DNA from 3 places in the Streptomyces sp. NPDC007856 genome. Region 2 is predicted to be linked to each of the others. Evidence: riboswitches for the same ligand, from Rfam matches in the RefSeq annotation. Region 2 holds a riboswitch; each other region holds the start of a gene.
The links. Region 2 has a riboswitch for cyclic di-AMP ahead of ACFYOH_RS00525 (transglycosylase SLT domain-containing protein). Riboswitches for the same ligand answer to the same signal wherever they lie in the genome.
Positions count from the first base shown of each region.

Region 1: linked by a shared signal. The riboswitch ahead of ACFYOH_RS30345 (transglycosylase family protein) and the one ahead of ACFYOH_RS00525 (transglycosylase SLT domain-containing protein) in region 2 are both predicted to bind cyclic di-AMP.
Region 3: linked by a shared signal. The riboswitch ahead of ACFYOH_RS08065 (M23 family metallopeptidase) and the one ahead of ACFYOH_RS00525 (transglycosylase SLT domain-containing protein) in region 2 are both predicted to bind cyclic di-AMP.

Region 1 covers NZ_JBIAEC010000014.1:111,949-121,370, reverse strand. Annotated here, with positions in the region: gene ACFYOH_RS30360 (DUF4097 family beta strand repeat-containing protein) at 1-518, shown strand, start outside; gene ACFYOH_RS30355 (serine hydrolase domain-containing protein) at 591-1,703, shown strand; gene ACFYOH_RS30350 (transglycosylase family protein) at 2,024-3,094, shown strand; cyclic di-AMP (ydaO/yuaA leader) riboswitch at 3,277-3,449, shown strand; gene ACFYOH_RS30345 (transglycosylase family protein) at 3,454-4,134, shown strand; gene eno (phosphopyruvate hydratase) at 4,484-5,791, shown strand; gene ACFYOH_RS30335 (septum formation initiator family protein) at 5,910-6,386, shown strand; partial or broken gene ACFYOH_RS30330 (DUF501 domain-containing protein) at 6,417-6,818, shown strand; gene ACFYOH_RS30325 (exopolyphosphatase) at 7,023-7,979, shown strand; gene ACFYOH_RS30320 (NAD(P)/FAD-dependent oxidoreductase) at 8,422-9,422, shown strand, end outside.
Region 2 covers NZ_JBIAEC010000001.1:102,752-112,173, reverse strand. Annotated here, with positions in the region: gene ACFYOH_RS00555 (hypothetical protein) at 1-52, opposite strand, end outside; gene ACFYOH_RS00550 (flavodoxin family protein) at 245-832, shown strand; gene ACFYOH_RS00545 (ABC transporter permease) at 848-1,765, opposite strand; gene ACFYOH_RS00540 (ATP-binding cassette domain-containing protein) at 1,752-2,783, opposite strand; gene ACFYOH_RS00535 (outer membrane lipoprotein carrier protein LolA) at 2,854-4,053, opposite strand; gene ACFYOH_RS00530 (polyprenyl synthetase family protein) at 4,640-5,650, opposite strand; cyclic di-AMP (ydaO/yuaA leader) riboswitch at 6,254-6,435, shown strand; gene ACFYOH_RS00525 (transglycosylase SLT domain-containing protein) at 6,439-6,933, shown strand; gene ACFYOH_RS00520 (HAD family hydrolase) at 7,103-7,915, opposite strand; gene ACFYOH_RS00515 (NAD(P)-binding domain-containing protein) at 8,043-9,245, opposite strand; gene ACFYOH_RS00510 (ATP-grasp domain-containing protein) at 9,293-9,422, opposite strand, start outside.
Region 3 covers NZ_JBIAEC010000003.1:16,610-26,031, forward strand. Annotated here, with positions in the region: gene lhgO (L-2-hydroxyglutarate oxidase) at 1-367, shown strand, start outside; gene trmB (tRNA (guanosine(46)-N7)-methyltransferase TrmB) at 425-1,249, shown strand; gene ACFYOH_RS08055 (PrsW family intramembrane metalloprotease) at 1,292-2,617, shown strand; gene ACFYOH_RS08060 (aldo/keto reductase) at 2,724-3,668, opposite strand; gene ACFYOH_RS08065 (M23 family metallopeptidase) at 3,740-4,765, opposite strand; cyclic di-AMP (ydaO/yuaA leader) riboswitch at 4,773-4,921, opposite strand; tRNA gene ACFYOH_RS08070 (tRNA-Met) at 5,241-5,314, shown strand; gene ACFYOH_RS08075 (dihydrofolate reductase family protein) at 5,370-6,503, opposite strand; gene ACFYOH_RS08080 (MarR family winged helix-turn-helix transcriptional regulator) at 6,582-7,103, shown strand; gene ribA (GTP cyclohydrolase II) at 7,186-7,818, shown strand; gene ACFYOH_RS08090 (hypothetical protein) at 8,104-8,442, opposite strand; gene ACFYOH_RS08095 (arsenate reductase ArsC) at 8,439-8,861, opposite strand; gene ACFYOH_RS08100 (aquaporin) at 8,890-9,422, opposite strand, start outside.

The DNA.
Region 1 (9,422 bases), on a different contig from region 2:
GGATCGAGGTCGCGTACGGCGACGGCGTCCTGCGGATCGAGGCCCCGGAGGCGAAGAACCGGATCCTCGGCAACTCCGGAGCCATCGAGCTGACCGTCCAGCTGCCCGCCGGCTCCCGCGTCGAGGGCAAGGCGGCCCTCGGCGAGTTCCGGGGCGTCGGACGGCTCGGCGACGTCACCTTCGAGGGCGCGCAGGGCACGGTCAAGCTCGACGAGACCGCGAGCGCCGACCTGACCCTCCAGTCCGGCGACATCGCGGTCGGCCGCCTGGGCGGCCCCGCACGGATCAGCACCCAGAAGGGCGACCTCCGCATCGCCGAGGCCGTGCGCGGCACGGTCACCCTGCGCACCGAGCACGGCGCGATCTCGGTCGGCGCCGCCCGCGGAGTCTCCGCCTCGCTGGACGCCGGCACCTCCTACGGCCGGATCCACAACGCGCTCAGGAACACCGACGGCGCCGCCGTTCTGGACATCCACGCGACCACCGCCTACGGCGACATCAGCGCCCACAGCCTGTAAGAGGGGCGCCCTCAGGCCAGGCGATCCCGTCCGTCCAGTTGACTTCCGCGACAGTTCCGAAGGAGCACATCCATGTCCCTCACTCTCACCGGCCAGGACCGTCCGGAGCTGCGGAAGGCCATCGAGGAGATGGTCGAGTCCGGTTTCACCGGGGTGACGATGCGCGTGCACGACGAGCGGGGCGAATGGGCCGGCGGCGCCGGGAGGTGCAAGCTGGGCGAGAGCACGAAACCGCCGGTGGACGGGCATGTCCGGATAGGCAGCAACACCAAGACCTTCACCGCGACCGTGGTGCTGCAACTGGCCGCAGAGGACACGATCGGGCTGGACGATCCGGTGGCCGACTGCCTGCCCGAGTTCGGGCTGGACCCGAGAATCACGGTGCGGATGCTGCTGCAGCACACCAGCGGGGTGTTCAACTTCACCGGCGAGTACTACGACGACGGGACGTTCGCGCCGGGCATCCCCGCCACGACCGCGGGCCGGGAGTGGGTGGACAACCGGTTCAAGACCTACCAGCCGGAAGAACTGGCGCGGTTGGCGTCCTCCAGGCCGGCGCGGTTCGAGCCGGGGACGGACTGGAGCTACTCCAACACCAACTACGTGCTGGCCGGGCTGCTGGTCGGGAAGGTGACCGGCCACTCGCTCGCCGAGGAGATGCAGCGGCGGATCCTGGGGCCGCTCGGGCTGTCGGGCACCGTGCTGCCGGGCACCGGCCCGGAGATCCCCGAGCCGCACGCCCACGCCTACTACCGCTACGAGGAGGACGGCGAGCAGAAGACGGTCGACGTCACCCGCCAGAACCCCTCCTGGATCTCCACCGGCGGAGACATGATCTCGACGACCCGGGACCTCCACACCTTCATCTCCGCCCTGATGAGCGGCAAGCTGCTGCCGGCCCCGCTGCTGGCCGAGATGTGCAAGCCGCATCCCAAGGCCGGCTACGGCCTGGGGGTGTTCGTGCAGGGCGCGGGCGACAACGGCGGCACCGTCATCGCCCACAACGGCGGCATGGCGGGCCACGCGGCGCTGATGTACAGCACGCCCGACGGCGGCAAGACCCTGACCGCCGCGCTGAACTACGTCGACGACGCCGCCCTGTCCATGGCGATGGCGTTCCAGAAGGCGACGCAAAGGCTCGTCCAGGAGGTGTTCGGAGGCGGGCAGGACGGCCAGGCTCGGTAGCAGGGGCCGAGCGGCGTGGATCCGCGGGGCCACGTACGGGCGGCGTGGATCCGCGGGGCCACATACGGGCGGCGTACTCCGGCACCGCGTCGGAGTGCGCCGTTCGTTCGTGTTCACCGGCCCCGGGGACAAAGCGGACGGGACGGGAGTGTCGGTGCCGCGCGAGGACAAGATGATAAACATTCAACTCTGTGATCTTCACGTGATCTGCGCGGCATGAACTTGTGACAAGTGATCGTCTGCCGATACGTTCACCCATCAGCGTGGCGAGAGGCACGAGTTCGCCGCGCGGGTCCCGCTGTCGCACGAAAGGCTTCCGCATGCTCTCCGGGAACGGTCGTCACCGTCGCCCCCGTCAGGCTCCGGCCCTCCTCGTCGCGGCCGGCGTGACCGGCTCCGCCATCGCCATCCCCCTGCTCGGCGCCGCCAGCGCCAACGCGGCCGACGGCACCACCTGGGACAAGGTCGCCGAGTGCGAGAGTGGCGGATCCTGGAGCGCGGACACCGGCAACGGCTACTACGGCGGTCTGCAGATCTCGCAGGACGACTGGAGCAAGTACGGCGGCACGCGGTACGCCGAGAGCGCCGACCAGGCCAGCCGCTCCCAGCAGATAGCCGTCGCCGAGAAGATCCTCGCCGACCAGGGCACCAAGCCGTGGGCCATGTGCGCGCTGACCGCCGGGCTGACCTCCCACTCCGGTTCGGTCGACGTCGACCCCGGTGTCGGCGGCTCCGGCGACAGTGGCGCTTCGGGTGACGCGTCCGGCTCGACCGGCGGCTCAGACTCGTCCGGTCTGCCGGATTCGTCCTCCTCGGACTCCGGTTCCGGTTCTGCCTCCGACTCCGCCTCGAACTCCTCCGGCTCGGACTCGACCGGCTCCCCCTCGGGCGAGAGCGCGACGCCGACCCCGAGCGGGCACACCGCCGGGACCCCGGACGCCACCGGCGGCTCCACCGGGACCAGCACCCCCAAGTCCGACAAGACTGACAAGTCCGGCTCGCCCGACGGCGGAAGTTCACAGGGAGGCGACAGCTCTCCCGCAGCCACCCCGAGCGCCGACAACCCGGACAAATACCAGCAGAGCGCCGGTTCCTGGAGCCTGGTCGACACCGGCGCGCTCAGCAGTGGCGGACGTCACCGTGGCGGGAGCGCGGACGAAAGCGTGACAAACGGTCAGAACGCCACATCTTCCGGCCGTCACGCCAGTCCTGAAACGGGCACCTACACCGTCCGCGAGGGCGACTCCCTCGCCTCCATCGCCGACTCCCTTGGCGTCGACGGCGGGTGGCGGGCGCTCTACGACGCCAACAAGATGGCCCTCGGCGCCGACCCGAACCACATCACCGCCGGTCAGACCCTGAAAGTCGGGGGCGAAAAGGGCGGCGAGTAGGGGCAGTTGACGCCCCGTTTCGCGGCTGATGTCCGTTTTGGCGAAAGTGTGGGATGAGTCTCAGAAGCCCTGATCGTCTTTGAAAATCCGACGATCGCATGTCTACGGTCAGGACCGCTCGTCACCACGAGCCCCGGCCGTCGCAACGCCGAATCCTGCCAGCGACTGCCCGGGAACAGTCGTCGCGTCAAGCGCCGTAGGCAGGAGCGGGGGACCCAAGGTAAGCGCCGGGCCCAGCGGTTGACGCTGGACCGGCTTGGGGTGAAGCCGCGCCTCGCATGAGCGAGTGCGCGGCCGGGCAACTCAACCGGCCCGAACCCGACAGCTCACCTCGCAGGCGTCGGTGAGGGGATCGATCCATGCTGTTCTCCGGCAAGGGCAAGCACCGTCGTCCGTCCAAGACCGTCCGCGCCATCACGCTCGCCGGCGTCACCGGCGCCGCTGTCGCCGCCCCGCTGATGGCGGCCGGCAACGCCTCCGCCGCCACCGCGTCCCAGTGGGACGCCGTCGCCCGGTGCGAGTCGGGCGGCAACTGGTCCATCAACACCGGCAACGGCTTCTACGGTGGCCTGCAGTTCACCAACTCCACCTGGGCCGCGTACGGCGGCACCGCCTACGCCGCGCGTGCCGACCTCGCCACCAAGGCGCAGCAGATCGCCATCGCCGAGAAGGTCCTCGCGGGCCAGGGCAAGGGCGCCTGGCCGGTCTGCGGCACGGGCCTGACCAGCGCCGCCTACAACGGTTCCGCCCCGACGGCCACCAAGTCCCGCAGCACCGCCACCCGCTCCACCGACCAGCAGGCCGCCACCCGCTCCACCACGCGGACGGCGCCGAAGGCGAGCAAGACCGTCACCACGCCGACCGGCAAGAAGGTCAAGAAGGGCGACGGCGAGTACAAGGTCGTCAAGGGTGACACCCTCAGCGCCATCGCCGAGAAGCACGGTGTGAAGGGCGGCTGGCAGAAGCTCTTCCAGCTGAACAAGGGCATCGTCCAGGACGCGAACCTCATCTACCCGGGCCAGCAGCTGCACCTGAAGTGACACCTGGCTCCGAACGGACCCGCAGTGCCCTCACATCCCCGGCCCGCACACTGAAGGCCCCGTGAGGGCCACCCCCGTCCCCACGGGCTCCCCGCCCCGGCGCGTGTTCCCCCGTACGCGCCGGGGCGGGGTCTTTCGTTTCCGCGCGCTGTTTCCCCACTCTTCAGCCGGGCCTCATCGGCAGGCCCCTTTGTTCCGTGGGTGAACAATGGGTACCGTCTGCGTGTCCCTCCTGTCCACGGGACGGTCGGTCGGTGGCCGGCGCCCCGGGGACGGTTAGGCTCTAGTCGCAAGGCACAGCCGTAAGGCAGAACGCCCCCGCACTTCCAGCGTCACATCCCAGAAGGAGATGCTCGTGCCGTCCATCGACGTCGTCGTAGCCCGGGAAATCCTGGACTCCCGAGGCAACCCCACGGTCGAGGTCGAGGTCGGCCTCGACGACGGCAGCACGGGTCGTGCCGCCGTCCCGTCCGGCGCCTCCACCGGCGCCTTCGAGGCCATCGAGCTCCGCGACGGCGACCCCAACCGCTACCAGGGCAAGGGCGTCGAGAAGGCCGTCCTCGCCGTGATCGAGCAGATCGGCCCGGAGCTGGTCGGCTACGACGCCACCGAGCAGCGCCTGATCGACCAGGCCATGTTCGACCTGGACGCCACCGACAACAAGGGCTCCCTCGGCGCCAACGCCATCCTCGGCGTCTCCCTCGCCGTCGCCCACGCTGCCTCCGAGGCGTCCGACCTCCCCCTCTTCCGCTACCTGGGCGGCCCCAACGCGCACCTGCTGCCGGTGCCGATGATGAACATCCTCAACGGCGGCTCGCACGCGGACTCCAACGTGGACATCCAGGAGTTCATGATCGCCCCGATCGGCGCGGAGTCCTTCTCCGAGGCCCTGCGCTGGGGTGCCGAGGTCTACCACACCCTCAAGTCCGTCCTGAAGTCCAAGGGCCTGTCCACCGGCCTCGGCGACGAGGGCGGCTTCGCCCCGAACCTGGGCTCCAACCGTGACGCCCTGGACCTGATCCTCGAAGCGATCAAGCAGGCCGGGTACGTCCCCGGTGAGCAGATCGCCCTCGCGCTCGACGTGGCCGCCTCCGAGTTCTACAAGGACGGCAAGTACCTCTTCGAGGGCAAGGAGCGCTCTGCCGCCGAGATGACGGAGTACTACGAGGAGCTCGTCGCGGCCTACCCGCTCGTCTCCATCGAGGACCCGCTGTTCGAGGACGACTGGGCCGGCTGGAAGGTCATCACCGACCGCCTCGGCGACAAGGTCCAGCTGGTCGGCGACGACCTGTTCGTCACCAACCCCGAGCGCCTCGCCCGCGGCATCGAGGAGGGCACCGCCAACGCCCTGCTGGTCAAGGTCAACCAGATCGGCTCGCTGACCGAGACCCTGGACGCCGTCGAGCTGGCCCAGCGCAACGGCTTCAAGTGCATGATGTCCCACCGCTCCGGCGAGACCGAGGACGTCACCATCGCCGACCTCGCCGTCGCCACCAACTGCGGCCAGATCAAGACCGGCGCCCCGGCCCGCTCCGAGCGCGTCGCCAAGTACAACCAGCTGCTGCGCATCGAGGAGATCCTCGACGACGCCGCCGTGTACGCCGGCCGCAGCGCCTTCCCGCGTTTCAAGGGGAACCACGAGATCTCCAAGGGCTGAGCCGACCCGGGCCAAGTCTTAGCCAGTCGTACGTACGTCCCCGTACCCGGTCCCGTACCGTGTCCGGGGACGTACGCACGTGTGAAGGACACCGGCAAGGGGAGGCGGGAGAAGCCAGATGGCCGTGAAGGACCGGGACCGTTTCTCCACCACGACCAGGCTGCGGCTGCTCGGCGAGCAGACGGCGGCCCGCGTGTACCGCTCCCAGAGCAGGCGCCAGGCCCGCCGCTCCCGGCTCACCGGGCGTGCGGCGCTGCTCGCGCTGGTGCTGTGTTCCCTGATCGTCGCGCTCGCGTATCCGATGCGGCAGTACGTCTCCCAGCGCGCGCAGATCTCCGACCTCCAGCAACAGCAGGAGCAGGCCAGCAAGCGGGTCGAGCAGCTGCGCGACCTCAAGGCGCGCTGGCAGGACGACTCCTACGCCGAGCAGCAGATCCGGCGCCGGCTGCACTACGTGATGCCCGGGGAGACCGGGTACGTGGTGATCGACCCGGGCGCGGCCAAGCAGTCCCGCGCCGACCTCGGGGCCGCCCGCCGGCCCTGGTACGCGAACGTCTGGGACGGCGTCGACAAGTCCGACGCCTCCGACCAGTGAACCGACAGAAAGCCTGACGAGAAAGCAGTCATGGAAACGCCCCCGCCGCCCACTGAGCGCACCGAGCCCACCGACGCCGACGTCGAGGCCTTCCAGCAGCAACTCGGCCGCCCGCCGCGGGGCCTGCGGGCCATCGCACACCGCTGCCCGTGCGGTCAGCCGGACGTCGTGGAGACGGCACCCCGGCTGCCCGACGGCACGCCCTTCCCGACGACGTACTACCTGACGTGCCCGCGCGCCGCCTCGGCGATCGGGACGCTGGAGGCGGACGGCGTCATGAAGGAGATGACGGAGCGGCTGCAGACCGACCCGGAACTGGCCGCCGCCTACCGGGCCGCGCACGAGGACTACATCCGGCGCCGGGACGAGATCGAGGTCCTGGAGGGCTTCCCCAGCGCGGGCGGCATGCCCGACCGCGTGAAGTGCCTGCACGTGCTGGTGGCGCACTCGCTGGCCGCCGGTCCGGGCGTGAACCCGCTCGGCGACGAGGCGATCTCGATGCTGCCGGAGTGGTGGCGCAAGGGGCCGTGCGTGCAGCCGCTCCAGGCTCCCGATCCGGCGGACGAGCACCCCGGTGAGGAGGGTGCCGTGTGGGACCCCGCAGAGGTCCGCAGCGGCTTCTTCGCCCACCGGCCGATGGTTCCTGAGGGCTTCTCCCGGGTCGCCGCCGTCGACTGCGGCACGAACTCCATCCGGCTGCTGGTCGCCGACGTCAACCCGGCCACCGGCGAACTGCTGGAGCTGGACCGGCGCATGACGATCGTGCGGCTCGGCCAGGACGTGGACCGCACCGGCCGGCTGGCACCGGAGGCGCTGGAGCGGACCTTCGCCGCGTGCCGGGAGTACGCCGGGGTCATCCGCGAACTCGGCGCCGCCGAGGTGCGGTTCGTCGCCACCTCCGCCTCCCGGGACGCCGAGAACCGGGACGACTTCGTACGGGGAGTCGTGGACATCCTCGGCGTCGAGCCCGAGGTGATCTCCGGCGACCAGGAGGCCGGGTTCTCCTTCACGGGGGCCACCAAGGAACTCGAGGGACGGGCCGACCTCGCCAAGCCGTACCTGGTGGTGGACATCGGCGGCGGCTCCACCGAGTTCGTCGTCGGCGACGAGCAGGTCCGGGCGGCGCGGTCCGTGGACGTCGGCTGTGTGCGGATGACCGAGCGGCACCTGGTGCACGACGGCAAGGTGAGCGACCCGCCCACCGAGGAGCAGATCGCCGCCATGAGGGCGGACATCGAGGCGGCTCTGGACCTCGCCGAGGAGACCGTCCCGCTGCGCGAGGCGCGCACGCTGGTGGGCCTCGCCGGGTCCGTCACCACCGTCTCGGCCATCGCGCAGGAACTGCCGGAGTACGACTCCGCGCGTATCCACCATTCCCGTGTCACCCGCGACCGGGTGCGCGAGATCACCGAGTGGCTGCTGCGCTCCACGCACGCCGAGCGCGCCGCGATCCCGTCCATGCATCCGGGCCGGGTCGACGTCATCGGCGCGGGCGCCCTCGTACTGCTCGCGATCATGGAGCGGACCGGCGCCGAGGAGGTCGTGGTGAGCGAGCACGACATCCTCGACGGCATCGCGTGGTCGGTGGCGTAGCTCTCTTTTGTTACCCGTGGGTAGTCATCTGCTGAGCAGGTCGGATAACGTTTGAGCGGCATGGGGGCCCTTCGGGGCCCCTTCGTCGCGACCGCTCCGGAAAAGTTCGTGAAGTTCTTCACAAGGAATTCGGCCCGGTCGGGCCGCGAAAGGGTGCCGGTTGGCCCTTCCGGGGGCCCAAAGGTCGTTTGAACATGTTCAGATGGAGGATGCGGGCGGCCGCGGAAAGGGTCGTTCCGGGGATGTCACGGCACCCTCACCGCCGCCCCGCCGACCCGGAGAGGCAGCTCACGCGGCATTGACAATGCCCCAAAGGGGGCTGCGGTTCCGCTCGCCCGCCATGACCTGAGTCACGTGGGCCGCGGAGTGTAGCACAGCCCCTGTCAGACCTTGTGAAGGGGCGCACGAGCACCCCCTCCAAGGCGGGTGGATACTCGATGGCATGAGCACCACGGAGCGTCCCAGGATCCTCGTAGTAGGCGGTGGGTACGTAGGCCTGTACGCAGCTCGGCGCATTCTCAAGAAGATGCGCTACGGAGAGGCGACCGTCACGGTCGTCGACCCCCGGTCGTACATGACCTACCAGCCCTTCCTCCCCGAAGCCGCCGCCGGCAACATCTCCCCTCGCCACGTCGTCGTCCCGCTGCGACGCGTGCTGCCGAAGGCGGAGGTCCTCACCGGTCGGGTCACCACCATCGACCAGGACCGCAAGGTCGCCACGATCGCCCCGCTGGTGGGCGAGGCGTACGAGCTGCCCTTCGACTACCTCGTGATCGCGCTCGGCGCGGTCTCCCGCACCTTCCCGATCCCCGGCCTCGCCGAGCAGGGCATCGGCATGAAGGGCATCGAGGAGTCCATCGGTCTGCGCAACCACGTCCTCGAGCAGCTGGACAAGGCCGACTCCACCACCGACGAGGAGATCCGCCGCAAGGCGCTCACCTTCGTCTTCATCGGCGGTGGCTTCGCGGGTGCGGAGACCATCGGCGAGGTCGAGGACCTGGCCCGGGACGCGGCCAAGTACTACAAGAACGTGTCCCGTGAGGACATGCGCTTCATCCTCGTCGACGCCGCCGACAAGATCCTCCCCGAGGTCGGCCCCAAGCTCGGCCAGTACGGCAAGGAGCACCTGGAGAGCCGGGGCGTGGAGATCTACCTCTCCACCTCCATGGACTCCTGCGTCGACGGCCACGTGGTGCTGAAGAACGGCCTCGAGGTCGACGCCAACACGATCGTGTGGACGGCCGGCGTCAAGCCGAACCCGGCCCTCGCCCGCTTCGGTCTGCCCCTCGGCCCGCGCGGCCACGTGGACTGCGAGCCGACCCTCCAGGTCAAGGGCACGGACTACATCTGGGCCGCCGGTGACAACGCACAGGTCCCGGACCTCGTCGGCCGCAAGGCGGGCAACGAGAACGCCTGGTGCCCGCCGAACGCCCAGCACGCGCT
Region 2 (9,422 bases):
GATGCGCCACGGGCTGCTGCGCCTGCTTCTTCTCGAAGCTGACTCGAGACATCGGCTTTCCCTCACTCCCCCGGCGTCGCGATCCGGTCGTACGCGTCCTGCCGACCAGTGTGTCGGCTCGCTTCGCTTTCCGCGTCACCGCAGCGTCACAGCCTCGCACCAGCCGCACCCTGGCGCGCACTTGCTTGTGCATAAAATGCACACGCCTCTATCCGTTGTACGACCGCACACCCCGGGGGATCCCATGAGCCGTCGTTTTCTCTTCGTCCTGGGCAGCGCCCGCGCCGAGGGCAACACCGAACTGCTGGCCCGCGCGGCGGCCGAGCAGTTGCCCGCTGACACCGAACAGCGCTGGATCCGCCTGGCCGAGCACCCGCTGCCCGACTTCGTGGACCTGCGGCACGACAGCGACCACGTACGGCCGCCGTCGGACAGCGCGACCGGGCTGCTGCTGGACGCCACCCTGGCGGCCACGGACATCGTGATCGCCTCGCCGCTGTACTGGTACTCGGTGTCCGGCCTCACCAAGCGCTACCTCGACTACTGGTCGGCCTGGCTGCGCACCCCGGACGTCGACTTCAAGGCGACCCTGGCCGGGCGCACCCTCTGGGGCATCGCCGCGCTCGCCCACGCCGAGCAGTCGGTCGCCGAGCCCTACACCGGCACGCTCAACAACTCGGCCGCCTACATGGGGATGCGCTTCGGCGGCGTCCTGCTGGGCAACGGCAGCGCTCCGGGTGACGTACTGAAGGACACCGACGCGCTGGCACGCGCCAAGACCTTCTTCGCCCAGGACGCCCCCTTCGCACGTTTCCCGTACGACATCGCCTGAGACGGCCCAGAGGGATCAGGCACTGATGTCCTTCGTCGTGAACCGCGCCCAGGCCGCCGAGCCGAACACCGCCGCGTACAGCACCTGCAGGCCGAGGTTCTTCACCAGGTCGTCCCAGTAGACGGGGTCGCGCACCAGGTCGGCGAAGGACAGCCAGTAGTGCGAGAAGAGGTACGGCCGCAGCGCGTGCAACTGGGGTATCTGGTCGAGGATCTGGACCGTGATGACCAGGCCGACGGTGGTCGCCATCGCCGCGATGCCGCTGTTCGTGAGGGTCGACACGAACAGACCGAGCGCCGCCACGCCGACCAGTGAGGCGGCGACCACCAGGGCGATCAGCAGGGCCCGGCCGAGGCCCTCGGCATAACTGATCTGCGTGCCGGATATGGTCGTCAGGTCGCCCAGCGGGAAGAGCAGCGCGCCCACGATCAGCGCCGAGCCGGCGACGACCAGCGTGGCCAGCAGACAGAAGGCCATCACCGTCGTGTACTTGGTGAGCAGCAGCCGGGTGCGGCCGGCCGGGGCGACGAGCAGATAGCGCAGGGTGCCCGCCCCCGCCTCGCCGGCTATCGCGTCGCCCGCGACGACCCCGACCACCATCGGCAGGAAGAACGGCAGGGTCGCGGCCAGTGCCGTGAACACCAGGAAGAGGCCGTTGTTGGTGATCTGCGTCATGAACGCCGGGCCCTGGCCGCTGTGGTCCACCGTCCTGCCGCCCCGCGTCTGGATCTTCACCGCGATCCCGACCAGCACCGGCACGGCGGCCAGCACCCCGAGCAGGGCGAGCGTGCGCCAGCGGCGGAGGGTCGTGACGAGTTCGCTGCGCAGCAGCCCGAACGTCCACAGCGGGCTCGGCCGACGCACCGCGGATGCGGGGGCCGTCCCGGACCTGGGACCCGTACCGCTCACCGAGGCCGTGTCAGCCCGCGACATCGAAGCCCTCCCCCGTCAGTGCCACGAACGCGTCCTCCAGCGAGGCCCGTTCGACCGTGAACCCCCGGACCCGGACCCCCGCCGCGACCAGGGCCGCGTTCACCTCGGCGAGGTCCCGCCCGGGTGGCTCGCCGGTGACCCGGTCGCCGTCGGCGGTGACGTCCCCGACCCCCTGCTCCTTCAGCACCCGGGCCGCCTCGGCCGGATCCGGGGTGGTCACCACCAGCCGGCCGCGCGCCCCGGCCGCCAGGTCGGCCACCGCGCCCTGGGTGATGAGCCGGCCCCGCGCCATGACCGCCGCGTGGGTGCAGACCTGCTCGATCTCGTCGAGGAGGTGGGAGGAGAGGAAGACGGTCGTGCCGTCGGCAGCCAGCTCCCGGATCAGGGCGCGGATCTCGCGCATGCCCTGCGGGTCGAGACCGTTGGTGGGCTCGTCCAGGACGAGCAGCCGGCGCGGCTGGAGCAGCGCGGCGGCCAGACCCAGGCGCTGTCTCATGCCCAGCGAGTACGCCTTCGCCTTCTTGCCCGCGGCGGCCGCGAGGCCGACCCGGTCCAGGGCGGCGGCGACGCGGGCGTGCCGGGTGCGCGGGTCGGCGGTCGGGTCGGCGGCGTCGTAGCGAAGCAGGTTGTCCCGGCCGGAGAGGAAGCCGTACAGCGCGGGGCCCTCGATGAGCGCGCCGACCTGCGGGAGGATGGACCGGGCCGCCCGGGGCATCGGGCGGCCCAGCACGTGTGCCGTGCCCGCCGTGGGCTCGATCAGGCCCATCAGCATGCGGATGGTGGTGGTCTTGCCCGAGCCGTTCGGACCGAGGAAGCCGAAGACACTGCCCGCCGGGACGGTCAGGTCGAGGCCGTCGACGGCGAGCTGTCCGCCGCGGTAGCGCTTGGTGAGGCCGCGGGTGGCGATGACGCTCGCCTCCGTCGGCCCCGGAGCAGGCTTCCCCGCGGCCTCCGCCCGCCCGGGGGCACGCTTCCGCGCCTCCCCCGCCTCCCGCTCCATGGCGGACGGTCCGTCCATCGGCTCCCCCTCGATCCGCGCCTCCCTTGAGAGTGAACGTACGGTCACGGTCCGTAGTTCCCGGACGGGGTCACTTTCCCGCGTTCGCCGCCTTCACCAGGGCGTCCTTGGTCACCGCGCCGGCGTAGACCTTGCCGTCGTCGGTGATCAGGGCGTTGACCAGGCGGGTGGAGAAGACCGTGCCCTTGCCGAACTTGCCGGAGACCTTGTCGCCGAGCGAGCCGAGGAAGCCGCCGAGGTCACCGCCCCGGGAGCCGGTCGGCAGGCCGCCCTTGGCGCCGCTGTCGAAGGTGGCGATGGACGTCCAGCCCTTGCCGAGGACATCGGCGCCGTTCATACCCTTGGCGAAGTCCTCGCCGGGCTGGGGCGCGTGCTTGCGAGCCGCGGAGTCCTGCTTCTCCTCCGTCACCTTGGCGCCCTTGGGCGGGGTGAAGGCGAAGGTGGAGCCGGCCGGCCGGCCGAAGGTGACCTGGGTGAAGCCCACGTCGAGGACGGCGGCGCCGCCGCTCTTCGGCGTCAGCGTGAACTTCAGCGGCATGCCCGTCTTCGCGTCGACGGCGATGCTGATGGCGCCCACCGTGGTGCCGGACTGCCTGGGCTTGATCAGCAGCTTGTAGGCGTCGCGGCCGGCGACCCGCTCGGTGCCGTCGACCGTGACGGACGTGGTGCCGTCCACCGACTTCAGCGCCTGGTCGGCGAAGTCCTTCGGCGTGGCCGGGGTCTCGGCCTTGCGGTCCTTGCCGGAGTCGGCCGAGGTCCCGTGGTACACCTCGTTGGTCCTGCTGTTGTAGCCCCATACGTTCTTGCCGTTGTGGATGAGGCTGTACTCGGAGCCGCTCTCCAGCAGCGACAGCTTCTGCTTCTCGGGCCCGTCGGCGGCGACGCGCAACGTGTGCGTGCCGGAGACCAGCGAGGTGAACTGGGACTGCGGGTCGGCGGAGGAGCCGTCGCCGGAGCCCTTGCCGGCGCCGGGGGCCAGGTTGTTCGCCAGGCCACCGAGGTCGGGCAGGCCGAGGTCGGTGTCGATGCGCACGGTGCCGGACAGCTGCTGCACGTCCGACTTGGCGATCTTCTCGATGAGCTGCTGTGCGGTGATCCTGGGCAGGTCGGGGTCACCGGAAGCGGCGAGCGCCGGGACCAGACCGATCGTGGCCGCGGCGACCCCCACCACGGCGACCGGGACCGCGTAACGGGCCGTCCTGCGGCGTCGGGCGTGCCGCTCCTCGTCCCGAGCGGCGTCCACTGCGTCGTCGGATTCGTACGGTGCCATGTGTGCCTTACCTCCGTCGTCGGCGGCGGCTGTTCTCACGCTGGTCCATCAGAGCCGCCATTCTCACCCGAATCGGTGAGGGGTGGTGATTTCCGTGGTTTCCATCTCACCAAATCGGCCATGAAGAAGCGTCAGACCTCGGGGCCAACTCCGCATACGACTGGGGTATGACACGCGGGAGCAGGAACTCCCCCGACCCGTAGGGGTCTCACCGGAACGGGGGGGCCGTACGGGAGCGCGGGGGGCGTACGGACTCATGGGCGTACGGACTCATGGGCGTACGGATCGCAGAGCTGGAGGAGTTGCGCGACGGGCGGCCGGAGGCATGCCGAGGGCGCCGACCCAGCGGCCCGTGGAACGGCCTGAGCGCGGCGAGGGGCACGGCTGGAGACATCCCGGGGCTCGCGGGCTGAACGCGGCGAGTCGCACGGCCGGAAACGCGGAGTGACGGACAGCCGGAAGCGTGCCCCGGGCGCACGGCCTGAACGCTGCGAGGCGCACGGCCGGAATCCCGGCGCGACGGAGGACCCGCAATCGCGCCCGGGGCGTGGCCGGAGCTGTGGTGCGGTGTGTGACAGGCGTCCGGTCAGCCGGCGCGGTGGACCACCGCGTCGCACAGCTCCATCAGCGCGGCCTTGGCGTCGCACTCGCGCAGCGGCGCCAGCGCGGCCCGCGCCTCCTCCGCGTACCGCACGGTGTCCCGGCGGGCCTGCTCCAGCGCGGGGTGGGCCCGCAGCGCGACCAGCGCCTCGGCGTGTCGGGCGTCGTCGCTGAGATCGGAGTCCAGCAGCTCGCACAGGGCGATGTCCTCGGCCAGGCCGAGCCGGGCCGCCCGCTCGCGCAGCCGGAGCACGGGCAGGGTCGCGATGCCCTCGCGCAGGTCGGTGCCCGGGGTCTTGCCGGACTCTTGCGAGTCGGAGGCGATGTCCAGGACGTCGTCGGCGAGCTGGAAGGCGACCCCGAGCCGCTCGCCGTACTGGGTGAGCACGTCCACGACCGTCTCGTCGGCACCGGACATCATCGCGCCGAACCGGCACGAGACCGCCACCAGCGAGCCCGTCTTTCCGCCGAGCACGTCCAGGTAGTGCTCGACCGGGTCACGGCCGTCGGAGGGACCGGCGGTCTCCAGGATCTGGCCCGTGACCAGCCGCTCGAAGGCGAGGGCCTGCACCCGGACCGCCTCGGGGCCGAGGTCGGCGAGGATCTGGGAGGCGCGGGCGAAGAGGAAGTCGCCGGTGAGGACCGCGACGGAGTTGCCCCAGCGGGTGTTGGCGCTGTCCACGCCGCGCCGCACGGCTGCCTCGTCCATGACGTCGTCGTGGTACAGCGTGGCCAGGTGGGTCAGCTCCACGACCACGGCCGAGGGCACGATGCCCGGCGCGTAGGGATCGCCGAACTGGGCCGCGAGCATCACGAGCAGCGGCCGGAACCGCTTCCCGCCGGCTCGTACGAGGTGCTGCGCGGCCTCCGTGATGAACGGGACCTCGCTCTTGGTGGCCTCGAGCAAGCCTTCCTCGACAGCCGCCAATCCGGCCTGGACATCGGCTTCCAGAGCCTGGTCCCGCACGCTCAGCCCGAACGGCCCGACGACGGTCACGAGGGGTCTCCTGTCTGCTGGTGTCTGCTGGCGATTACACGGTTTGTCGATAGGTCGCTGCCATCACTCAAGTCAGCGTATCCGGTCCCTGTTCGATCACCGATAGCGCCCACCGGTCCAGCCTGGGCGGTACCAGATCACGACCGGTATGTTTTTGATCAAGTAATAAGAGTGGACATTTGTCGACTTAACAGGAACCCACACACTTTGTCGCGAACCGAGGGGCGAGCGGAGTAATGCCTACACCCCGGACAACGACGGGCGCCACACCGGGGGTTCCGTCACGGGTTCCGCCATGGACTCCGTCACGGCGTCCGCCGCGGGCTTCCACCGATCCACTCGAATCCATCTTGTCCGATTTGAAATACTTTGTTATTTAGTGAATTGGGTCACGGCGACCTCTGGCGCCGAACGCCCGCCGAACCCCCTTCCCCCCTTGCACCGTCCGCGAGTTGAGCGTTGGCAGCCGCAAAGGATCAAGTACCCCATATGACACAGACCAAGGTCAAATAGTGCATCGTGCGCATCAGGTACTTGTTTCGGACATGTGCTCTCGCATACGTTCCGGGCCGTCGGGCGGACGCCGAATCCTGCCGCCGCCCGTGTGACCCATCGACGAACTCATTCGTACGGCAGGAGCGGGGGACCCAGGTAAGTCGCCTGACCGGTCGGCACACGCCGCACCGGGACGGCTAGGGGTGAAGCCGTGCCTTCTCACGAAGGCGCGGCCGGGCACCTCCCCGCCCGAACCCGACAGCTCACCTCGTAGGCGACGGAGAGGACTTCCCATGCCTTCTGCCGCTCGGCACCGCCGCCCCCGCACCAACCGTCTCGCCCGCACCCTCGCCGTCGTCGGCACCGGAGCCGCCGTCCTCGCCCTGCCGCTCATCGGCGCCGCCGGCGCCTCCGCGGCCACCGGCACGACGACCACCAAGCCGGCCTCCACCACCCTCGCCGGGTACCCGAACAACCTCGACGGCTGGATCCGCCACTCCCTCGCGATCATGGCCCAGAAGGGGATCCCGGGCACCTACAACGGCATCTACCGCAACATCATGCGGGAGTCCTCCGGTAACCCGTACGCCATCAACCTCTGGGACTCCAACGCCGCCAAGGGCATCCCGTCCAAGGGGCTGCTCCAGGTGATCGACCCGACCTTCAACGCGTACCACGTGGCAGGCACCGCCCTCAATCCGTACGACCCGGTCGCCAACATCACCGCGGCCTGCAACTACGCCGCCGCCCGGTACGGGTCCATCGACAACGTGTCCAGCGCGTACTGACCGGTCCCGCCGGCCGGCACGGCATCGGCCGCCCGGTGCGCCCACACCTGACGGAGGGGCGCACCGGGCGGCCGTCGCTTCTTCCCGAGACGGTCGTGCACCAGGACGCCGACTACGGGCCGGGGACGGCTGCGTACGGACCGAGGACGGCCGCGTACTGATGTGCCGGTCAGTCGGTCGGGAACAGCCTTTCGAGGACGGCGGCGATGCCGTCGTCCTCGTTCGACAGGGTGATCTCGTCGGCCACCGCCTTCAGTTCGCCATGCGCGTTGGCCATGGCGACCCCATGTCCCGCCCAGTCGAACATCGGGATGTCGTTGGGCATGTCGCCGAACGCCAGCGCCTCCTCCGCCGCGACCCCGAGCCGCTCGGCAGCCAGCGCGAGACCGGTCGCCTTGGTCACCCCGGGCGGCTGGAGCTCCACGGTCCCCGGCCCCGACATGGTGACCGTGGCCAGCGAGCCCACCACCGCGCGCGCCGCTTCCGCCAACTCGTCGTCCGACAGGAATGCGTGGCGCAGCAGCACCTTGCTGATCGGCGCGCACCACAGGTCGTCGCGCCGGCCGACCCGCACCGCGGGCAGGGTCGGGTGCGGCATCCGGTACCCGGGCTCGATGAGCGTGAGCCCGTCGACCCCGTCCTGGTCGACGGCGGCGTACACCTGCCCCACCTCGGCCTCGATCTTGCCGAGCGCCGTCTCGGCCAGCTCCCGGTCCAGCCGGACCGACCACAGCAGGCGGCCGGTCCCGGCGTCGTACACCTGTGCGCCCTGTCCGCACACCGCGAGCCCCGTGCAGCCGAGGTGCGCCAGCAGCGGCCGCACCCGCGGGGCCGGGCGGCCCGTCACCACCAGGTGCCGGGCACCGGCCCGCGCCCCCCGCGCGAGCGCGGCGAGCGACCGGTCGGAGACGGTGTCGTCGCCGCGCAGCAGTGTTCCGTCCAAGTCGGTGGCGATCAGTGAATATGTGGGGGAGGCTGCCATGATCAGAGAATACGGATACCGAGCCCCACCGACTCACCTTGTCGCCCTGCGCACTTACGTACTGGTCCACCCCAAGTAGTGCCCGTCGGCTCCTCGTTGAGAAGGGCGACAGGGCCTGCAGGAGGTCTCAGCCGTGGGCCGCCGCCAGGTGTTTCGTCAGGCGCGGTGAGGCGAACTCCGTGCCGCAGACGAAGCGCATCACCGGTCCGTACGACGACGCCGCCGGCAGACCGGTGAAGTACAGGCCAGGAACGGACGAGACGAAGCCGGGTCCGAGCTTCGGCGTGCCGCGGCTTACCGCGAGCCGGGTGCGCAGTTCGTGCCCGAGGAAGTCCATCGCCGCGATGTCGACCCGGTAGCCGGTGGCGGCGATGACATGGTCGGCGGTGAGCCGCTCGGTGTGCCCGCCGTGGGTGCGGACGGTGAGCACGGGGCTGCTGTCCGGTGCCTCGGCGATCACGACCCGCTCCACGTCCTGCACCTGCACCGCGCTCTCGAAGCGCTCGCGCAGCCACCAGGCGCCGAGCGGACCGAGGACCCGGCGGACCAGGAAGTGGCGGGTGGCCTCGGGCAGGTAGCGGTAGGGGTGCGGGTAGTAGCTGAACGCCCACAGCGACCAGGCGCGTCCGAACGGGGACTCGGGGCGCAGCTTCGACTGCTTCCAGGGCGGCGCGCCGAAGGCGACCCGGCCGCGACCGCGCGCGACGACACGCACGCGTGCCCCCGCCTCGGCGGCGAGCGCCGCCGTCTCCAGCGCGGACTGGCCCGCACCGACCACGATGAGCTCCTTGCCGGCGAAGCGGCTCAGGTCGTGGTGCTGGGAGCTGTGCGAGACCGGGCCGGTGGGCGCCGGACCGTCGGCCGCGGCTCCGGCGAGCTCCGCCGGCAGGTGCGCCAGGCCCGACAGGCCGGTGGCGACGACGACCGCGCGCGCGGTGAACATCTCCCCCGAGTCCAGCTTCAGCTCGAAGCCGCCGCTCTTGTCGCGGTCCACGGAGACGACCCGCACCCGCTCCAGGTCGGGGACGAGCTTGTGCTGGAACCACTCGCCGTAGCCGATGAACGTCCCCACCGGGATGATGTCCTCGTCGCCCACCAGGCGGCGGATGCCGGCCGCGTCGCAGTAGTCGCCGAGGGTGTGGCCGGGCTGTGGGCAGTCGAAATTCGAGGCGGCGGGCGTCGACTTCAGGAGCATGCCCTCGGGCATGTGGTCGCGCCAGCTGACCATGGGGTCGCCGAAGACGCGGACGGGGATACCGCGCGCCCGCAGATGGGCGGCGGTGGACAGGCCGAACGGCCCGGCCCCGATGATTGCAACCGGTCGAGTCACGAAGTCCCTCCCCAGGACATGGTGCGCCACTCTCTGTGTGGCTTTGCCTACTTCGTGGAGGTGCTGCTGCCGCGGCGGTTGGTCCGCCACAGCTGATAGAGGTGCTTCGCGCCCGGGCGCACGAAGCGGGCGAGCATCGTGAGGAACGGCAGCGGGTCGTCACCCGCGAGCCAGGCC
Region 3 (9,422 bases), on a different contig from region 2:
CGGCTGGGGGGTCGTACGCCCCCGGGAGCTGGCCGGGACCATGGCGTGGCCGGGGTCGTGGGCGATCGCCCGGCGGCACTGGAGATACGGCGCGGGGGAACTGCACCGCTCGCTGTCCAAGGGGGCGTTCCTGGAGGCGGTGCGCAGACTGCTGCCCGGAGCGGAGTCGGACGACCTGGTGCGGGCCCCTGCCGGGGTGCGGGCGCAGGCGGTGCTGCGGGACGGGACGCTGGTGGACGACTTCTTGATCAAGGAGGGGGCTCGTGCCGTGCATGTGCTGAACGCGCCCTCGCCCGCGGCGACCGCTTCCCTGCCGATCGGGCGGGAGGTGGGGCGCCGGGTGCTGGACATGCTCGGTTCGCTGTAGTGGCCGTCCCGGGCGCCGGTCCGTTCGTCAGTGCCGGGCCGTAAAATCTGTCCTACTGTGTCTGACTTCCTCAACGCCCCCGAAGCCCCCTCGCCGGCCACCCACACCCCCGGCGTGTCCGTCCGGCACACCCGGGCCAAGGGGGAGCCACGCTTTCCGGACGGTCCCAAGGCCGATCCCGCCGGGTCGCACTTCGAGCGGCGGATCCGGAGTTTCCAGCCGCGGCGCAGCCGGGTGACCGCCGGGCAGGCGGACGCCCTGCAGCGGCTGTGGCCCAAGTGGGGGCTGGACATCGACGGGCAGCAGGTCATCGACCTCGGCGAGCTGTTCGGGAACGACCGGCCCGTCGTCCTGGAGATCGGGTTCGGGATGGGCGAGGCCACCGCGCAGATGGCCGCCGCCGACCCGGACACCAACATCCTCGCCGTCGACGTGCACACCCCGGGCCAGGGCAATCTGCTGGCTCTCGCCGACCGGAACGGGCTGTCCCACGTCCGCGTGGGCAACGGCGACGCGATCATCCTGCTCCGCGAGATGCTCACCCCCGACTCGCTCGACGGGCTGCGGGTCTACTTCCCGGACCCCTGGCCCAAGAAGCGGCACCACAAGCGGCGGCTCATCCAGCCCGAGTTCCTGACGCTCGCCGCGACCCGGCTGAAGCCCGGAGCGATCGTGCACTGCGCGACCGACTGGGAGCCGTACGCCGAGCAGATGCTCGAGGTGCTCAGCGCCCATCCCGACTTCGAGAACACGCAGGCGGGCGGCGGTTTCGCCACGCGCCCCGAGTTCCGGCCGCTGACCCGTTTCGAGGGGCAGGGACTGGACAAGGGACATGTGGTGAACGATCTGCTCTTCCGTCGCGTACCGCATCCGGGCCGGTAAACCGCTCCAGCCCCGCGTCCCGACACCGTTAGGGTCGATGCCGTGGCCACCAGTCCTCCGTTTCCGACGTATCCCCCGGGCCCGCACGGCCCCGTGCTGCTCCGCCATCCGCACTGGTGGCAGCGCAGGTGGGTGCGGTACGGAGCACTGATCACACTGCTCGCGCTGTCCGGTCTCGTCATCCTCGCGCTGGTACGCAGGCAGACCGGCACCGAGGGGTTCCTCGTCGGGCTCGGTCTCGCCGTGCTGCCCGTGCCCTGGCTGATAGCCGCCTTCCGGTGGCTGGACCGGGTGGAGCCGGGGCCCTGGCGGAACCTGGTCTTCGCCTTCGCCTGGGGGGCGTGCGCGGCGGCGCTGATAGCCATCGTCGCCAACAGCTTCGCGACCAAGTGGATAGCCACCGCCACCGCCGATCCGGCCGGTGCCGACACCCTGGGCGCCACCGTGATCGCGCCCATCGTGGAGGAGTCCGCCAAGGCCGCCGCCGTCCTGCTCGTCTTTCTCTTCCGCAGACGTGACTTCACCGGTGTCGTCGACGGGGTGGTGATAGCGGGCATCACCGCCACCGGGTTCGCGTTCACCGAGAACATCCTCTACCTGGGTACGGCCTTCGGCGCCGACCAGGTCAGCGGTGGCCCCGGCATCGCCTCCGTCACCGCCGCCACCTTCTTCGTGCGCATCGTGATGTCCCCGTTCGCGCACCCCCTGTTCACCACCCTCACCGGCCTCGGCTTCGGCTTCGCCGCGTTCTCCGCCGAGCGGCAGCGCGCCCGGCGGGTGCTGCTGCCGCTCGGCGGTCTGCTGCTCGCGATGAGCATGCACGCCTTCTGGAACGGCTCCTCCACCTTCGGCGAGTTCGGGTTCTTCGCCGTCTACGGCGGATTCATGGTGCCCGTGTTCGGGCTGCTGACCTGGCTCGCGATCTGGACCCGGCAGCGGGAGCTGCGGACCGTGCGGGCGGAGCTGCCGGCGTATGTGCTGGCCGGGTGGCTGGGGCCGGCCGAGCCGCTCGCGCTCGGGTCGATGCGGGCGCGGCGGACGGCCCGTGACTACGCCCGGCACCACGGCGGCCGGCCGGCGGCGCGGGCGGTGGCCCAGTACGAGGCGTACGCCACCTCGCTCGCCTTCCTGCGGCACCGGGGACGCAAGGGGAAGGCAGGGGCCGACTTCGTCGTACGGGAGCGGGAGCTGCTGGACGAGCTGTGGCAGCGGAGGGACGCGGCCCGGCCGGCGTTGGAGTACGCCGCGCGAGTTGCTCCGCAGGTTCGGCCGATGTACGCGGCGCCCGTGCCGGCGCCTACGGCGTATGGGCCGGGTTACGGCTATCCGGCGGTGCCCTACTCCGCTTACAACCCGTACCAGTACTAGCCGGTCGGGTGGCGGAGGGTTCGGCACCGCCGGAATCCGCCGTCGTGGCTGAGGGCCGTCGCGGCGGAAAGAGGTCAGCTGTCGGCCGGAGAAGTCACCGGAAAGGTCAGGCCGACGCCTTCGTCAGGCTCGCCACTTCCTCGTCCGTCAGCTTCAGGTCCACCACGCCCAGCAGGGCCGGGAGCTGGTCCAGTGTGCGGGCCGAGGCGATCGGGGCGGTGATCGTCGGCTGGGCCGCGAGCCAGGCGAGGGCGACCGTGGCGACGGGGGCGTCGTGGGCGGCGGCGATCTCGTCGAGCGCCGCGAGGACCTTCTGGCCGCGCTCGGACTCGGCGTACTCCTGGGCGCGGCCCGCACGGGCGCTGTCGACCTTGCTGCCGGGGCGGTACTTGCCGGTCAGGAAGCCCGCGGCGAGGGAGAAGTAGGGCACGGAGGACAGGCCCTCCTTGGCGGCCAGGTCCTGCAGCGGGCCCTCGTAGGTGTCGCGGGAGACGAGGTTGTAGTGCGGCTGGAGGGCGACATAGCGGGCCAGGCCCTCGCGGTCGGAGAAGTCGAGCGAGGCCTTCAGGCGCTCGGGGCTGATGTTGGAGGCGGCGATGTGGCGGACCTTGCCCGCCTTCACCAGCTCGTCCAGCGCGCCGATGATCTCCTCGACCGGGATCTCGGGCTTGTCGAAGTGGGTGTAGTAGAGGTCGATGTAGTCGGTGTCCAGGCGGCGCAGGGAGGCGTCGGCGGCGGCCTTGATGTTGGCGGCGGACAGCCCCTGGAACTCGGGGTGCTGGCTGACCTTGGTCGCGATGACGACGCGGTCACGGTTGCCGCGGGACTTGACCCACTTGCCGATGACCGTCTCGGACTCGCCGCCCTTGTGGCCCTCGATCCAGGCCGAGTACGAGTCGGCGGTGTCGATGAAGTTGCCCCCGGCCGCCGTGTAGGCGTCGAGGACGGCGAAGGAGGTCTCCTCGTCGGCGGTCCAGCCGAAGACGTTGCCGCCGAGGCAGAGCGGGAAGACCTCGAGGTCGGAGGAGCCGAGTGTGCGCAGAGAAGTCATGCTCTGCATCAACACCGGCGACAGATGATCGCATTCCGCCGCCGGTGCAAAGTCCCACGGACAGACGGCTGTCAGGGGGTGAGGCCCTTATCGCGCAGCCAGGGCGCCGGGTCGATGGCGGTGGCCTGGCCGTTCGGGTGGACCTCCAGGTGCAGGTGCGGGCCGGTGACGTTGCCGGTGGCGCCGACCCGGCCGATGACCTGGCCGGTGGAGACCTTCTGGCCGACGGAGACGTTGATCGAGGACTGGTGGCAGAACCACAGCTCGGTGCCGTCGTCCAGGGTGATGACGGTGCGGTAGCCGTAGGCGCCGGCCCAGCCCGCCTCAGTGACCGTTCCGCTGTGGACGGCCTTGATGAGGGTGCCGGTGGGGGCGGCGAAGTCGAGGCCGGTGTGGTAGCCGGAGGACCACATCGCGCCGGGCTGCCCGAAGGTGCCGGTGATCGTGTACGAGACGACCGGCAGCGTGTACTGCTTGGCCAGCTCGGCGAGCCGCTTGGCCTCGGCGGCCTTCTCGGCGTCGGCCTCCGCCTGCTGCTTGGCGGCGGCGGCCTTGGCGGCGGCCGCCTTCTCCGCCTTGGCGGCCGCGTCGGCGGTCTGCTGGTCGGCGGCGGCGATCGCGGCGACGGTGGCCTTGCTGGCGGCCTGGCCCTTCTGCTGCTCGGCCTGGGCCATGATCCGGTTGCGCAGGGCCTCGCCGGCGTTGCCGCTGTCGGCGCTGTCCGTGCTCACGCCCACCTTGCTGAGGCCGGTGGTGGCCTGGTGCGCGTCGGAGGAGCCGGCGCCGAAGATGTGCTCGACGGAGTCCAGGTCCGGCAGGGAGATGGAGACCGGCGGCTTGCCGGTGTTCGCGCTGGCCATGCCGCCCGCGCCGACCGCGGCCATCACGCCGACGCCGAGGACGGTGGAGCTGCGCGCGAAACCGCCGCGCTGTTTGGCGACGCGGTGCCGGCCGCGGAGCGGGGCGACGGAGTCCTCGGTGGGATTCCACTCCTCCCAGGGCCCCTCCTCGGCGCGGTAGGCGCCGTAGCCGAAGGTCTCCGGCTGGGCTTGCGGGGGCATGAACGGGGCTTCTGGGACGGGCCGGTTGGACGCCACGCGGGCGTGCTCCTTTCCTTCCTCCGCCTACCGGGTTAGCTGACGGGTTCGGAGCAGGAAGGTCTCCTACGCGCGTATACCAACTGCGGCATTCGCGCGATTCACCCCAAGGTGGTGGTTCCCCGGCTCCCTTGCGGGATTCGGCGCGTGCGCACGGAGCCGCCTCTTGTGACGGCTGGGACGACCGCGCTGCGTTATCGAACGTTAATAGACCCGACAGCCACTTTCCAAGCCGTTCGGCTTGATCATTAAGGTTTTCGGCCGTGGACTTACCGGTCAGGATCCCTGCAAATCGGGTGAGTTGACCACCGTACATGAGTGTCGGCATTTTTGACGGTGTCTCAGATGTTATGCGGAGGGCGGTCGTCCGGTCACCGTCCGTGAAGCCGATCACCGTGACCACGGGCCGGCGAGGGGGCGCGGGCGGTGTGGCGCCGAGGGGGTGAGCGTGTGGTGTACAGTAGAGACACAACGACGCGGGGTGGAGCAGCTCGGTAGCTCGCTGGGCTCATAACCCAGAGGTCGCAGGTTCAAATCCTGTCCCCGCTACTGAAGGCTCAGGGCCCGGAATCCCAAGGATTCCGGGCCCTGAGTGTGTGCGGGCTCAGCCCAGCAGATGCCGGTTCGGCGCCTTGGCGAGTTCCTCCAGCTCGGGCAGTGCGACGACCTCCCCACCCCCCTTGACCAGCACCCCCGTACCGTCGGCTCCCGCTACGAATGTGTCGGGCTCCTGCCACGCCGTGACCACCCGCCGTACCCCCGCCCGAAGGATCAGCTCGGCACAGGGCGCGGGCCGCGAGGCGCGCCGGGCACACGGCTCCAGGCTGCTGTACACCGTGGCACCGGCCAGCCGGGGATCCGCCGGGTCGACCTTCGCCAGGGCGGCCTCCTCCGCATGGACCACGGGATCCTCGCCCTCCCGGGAGTGGCCGCGAGCCAGCTCCGTACCGTCGGCTGCGACCACCACCGCGCCGACGCTGAACGCCGTCTCCGAGGGCGGGCACAGCGCGGCGAGTTCACAGGCGGTGCGCAGCCAGTGCCGGTCGGCGGCGGTGGCGGCCGGCCCGGTGCCGGGGGCGGTGGGCTCGTAGCGCATGAGGACCACGTCCTCGATCCGGCGGGTCTCGGTCAGGCGCAGCCGGCCGGCCTGGTAGCCGCCGGGGCCGAACAGGCGGGGCGCGGCCGGGTCGCCGACGAACAGCGGCGCGAGGACGAGCTGGAGCTCGTCGGCGAGACCCAGCTGCAGCAGTTGGGTGTGCACCGTGCCGCCGCCCTCGACCATGAGCCGTCCGACTCCGCGCACGTCGTGCAGGTGGGACAGCAGGGCCCGCCAGTCGAGGCCAGGGCCGAGCGGGACGACGTCGGCGGTGTCGCCGACGCGGCGGACCGCCCGCTCGGCGCCCTGGTCGGTCGTGTAGACGAGCTTGTCGCCGCCGGTGTGCCAGAAGTTGGCGTCGGGGTCGAGGTCGCCGGTGGCGGTGACGGTCACCTTGAGCGGGTACTCCGGCTTGCCCGCCCGGACGCGGGCGGCGCGGCGCTCGGCGGAGTTGACCAGCAGCCGCGGGTTGTCGGCGCGGATCGTGCCGGCGCCGATCAGGATGGCGTCGACGGAGGCCCGTACCGCGTCGACCCGGTCGAAGTCGGCCGGGCTGGACAGCAGGAGCCGGTCGGGGCTGGTGTCGTCGAGGTAGCCGTCGAGGGAGACGGCGGCGGACAGCAGCACGTACGGGTACGTCATCGGCGCGGTCTCCTGCGAGGCGAGGTTCGGTTCAAGGTCGATCTTGGTTCAAGTTTGAAACAAACTTACACTGGCGGCATGACGACCCGCTGGCTCACCCCCGAGGAGCAGCGCGCCTGGCGCGCCTATCTCGCCGCGACGCACCTCCTGGAGGACGCGATCGACCGACAGCTCCAGCAGGACGCCGGCATGCCGCATCTGTTCTACTCCGTGCTGGCCAACCTGTCCGACGCGCCCGACCGGCGGCTGCGGATGACCGACCTCGCCGAGTCGCTGAAGATCACGCGCAGTCGGCTGACCTATGCGGTGACCCGCCTCGAGCGGGACGGGCTGGTGCGCCGGGACGACTGCCGCTGGGACAAACGCAGCAGCATCGCCGTGCTGACGGACGAGGGGATGGCCGCCTTGGAGCGTACGGCACCGGGCCACGTCGAGACCGTGCGCGCCGTCCTGTTCGACCGGCTCACGCCGGAACAGGTGGGGCAGCTGGAGGAGATCTGCACCGGGATCGCGGGCGGCCTGCAGGGCGACGGCGCCGAGTGCGGAGCGGAGGACGTGCCCTGGCGGCGGCGTTCCTCGTGTTCCTCCTCCGACGATTGATTGCTTTAAGTTTGAAGCATGAGGTAGGGTCCCCCGAGTACGCTGCTTCAAATATGAAGCAACAGCCTCCGGAGGGACCCGCATGCCCGACACCCCCGCCGCCACGCCGCGCGCCCGCGTCCGGGTTCCGCTGCGCTTCCACGACGGCTACAGCGTCGACGCCGAACTCGTCACCTTCCACGGCCTGGCCGACGGCCAGGAGCACGTCGCCGTGGTCCTCGGCGACCCCGCCCCCGGCACCGTCCCGCTGGTGCGCCTGCACTCCGAGTGCCTGACCGGCGACGTCTTCGGCTCCGCCCGCTGCGACTGCGGACCCCAGCTGCGCGAGGCGGTCGAGCGCATCGCCGACCGCGGCGGCGTCCTGCTCTACCTCCGGCAGGAGGGCCGCGGCATCGGTCTCTACAACAAGCTCGACGCGTACGCCCTCCAGGACCAGGGCCTCGACACCTACGAGGCGAACGCCGCGCTCGGCCTGCCGGAGGACGCCCGCGACTACACGGCCGCCGCGCAGATGCTCGCCGCCCTCGGCATCGGGGAGCTGGACCTGCTGTCCAACAATCCCGACAAGGCCGAGCAGTTGCGCGCGCTGGGCGTCGTGGTCCGGGACCGGGTGCCGACCGGCGTCTTCACCACGGCCCACAACGTCCGCTACCTGCGCGCGAAGGTCGTCCACACCCGCCACACCCTGCCCCTGGCGGACCTCAACGCGGGCTGACCTCGGCGGGCAGTGGGCGATGGGCGGATCTGTTCCACCCGCTCGGCTGCCCCCATCATCTGACCTGCGGGTTGCGTTCCGACGCGGTACGACGGCCGGAACAGATCTGCCGATCATCGCCTGCGCCGGGAGGGCCGCCAGGGACAGGAGGGTCGCCGCGACGGCGTAGCCGCCTGATCAGGGGCGGAGTGGCGGCGTTCCTGCGGGCCTATGGGGCGGGAGACACGGGGCTGGTGGTGGCCTGAGGCGGTGAGGGCGGGTCGGTGAACCGAGGCGTCGTAGGCCTCAGTCCCACCAGTTGAACATCAGCTCGCCCAGCGTCTGCGGGCGCCAGTGGCGGACCGCCTTCAGCTCGGCCTCCGGCAGCGCGCTCGGATCGACCCGCTCGATGGGCGCGTCCGGCTCCGCGGGCTCCAGCAGCCGGAACCCGGCATCGGCCGACGGCCCCGCCCAAGGCGGGGGAGGGACGAACTCCCGTACCGGAGAGCCGGGTTCGAGTGCGGCGCTGCTGAAGGCGATGACGGGCAGATGACGGTGGACCAGTACGACCGTGCCCGCGATGTCCACCGCGTCGAAGGAGGCGCAGAGGCCGACGTCCAGCCTGGTGGTGGACGGCCGGCTCATGCCGCCGGAACACCCAGCTCGGCCAGCAGGCCGCGCACCCGCTGCTCGATCTCGTCCCGGATCGGCCGCACGCCGTCCACACCCTGGCCCGCCGGATCTTCGAGCCGCCAGTCCAGGTACCGCTTGCCCGGGAAGACGGGGCAGGCGTCCCCGCAGCCCATCGTGATCACCACGTCGGAGGACCGTACCGCCTCGACAGTGAGGATCTTCGGTGTTTCGGCGGAGATGTCGACGCCGACCTCTCTCATGGCCTCCACCACCGCCGGATTGACCGCGTCGGCGGGTGCGGAACCTGCCGAGCGGACCTCCACGGCATCACCGGCGAGGTGGGTGAGGAAGGCGGCGCCCATCTGGGAACGGCCGGCGTTGTGGACGCACACGAACAGCACGGAGGGGCGCGGGGTGGCGGCGGTGGTCATCGCAGGTGTCCTTGCGGGCGGAGGGCGGTCAGGAGGAAGTGAGTTCGGGCTCGCCGTGCGGCACGACGACGTCGTCCGCCACGCGGGCGGGACGTCCGTACACGACCGCCACGGCAGCCAGTCCCAGTGCTGCGCCGAGCACTTGTGCCGTGATGAACGGGGCGACGGAGGTGGGGGCGATCCCGGCGAAGGTGTCGGTGAAGGCGCGGCCGACGGTGACGGCGGGATTCGCGAAGGAGGTGGAGGAGGTGAACCAGTAGGCGGCACCGATGTAGCAGGCCACGGCCGGCGGGGCCAGGGAGGCGCGGCCGACGCGCTCCAGGCCGGACACGAGCAGGATCAGCCCGCCCGTGGCGACGACCTCCCCCAGCCACAGATGGCCGGCGGACCGGTCGTGGGTGGAGAACTTCACCAGCGGTTCGCCGAACATGGCGTCGGCCAGCACCGCACCACCGATCGCCCCGGCAACCTGCGCGGGGACGTACGCGGCGACCTCCCGCAGGCTCGGCCCGGCGCCGGTGCGGCGGCCGGTGGACCAGGCGGCCAGGGTGACGACGGGGT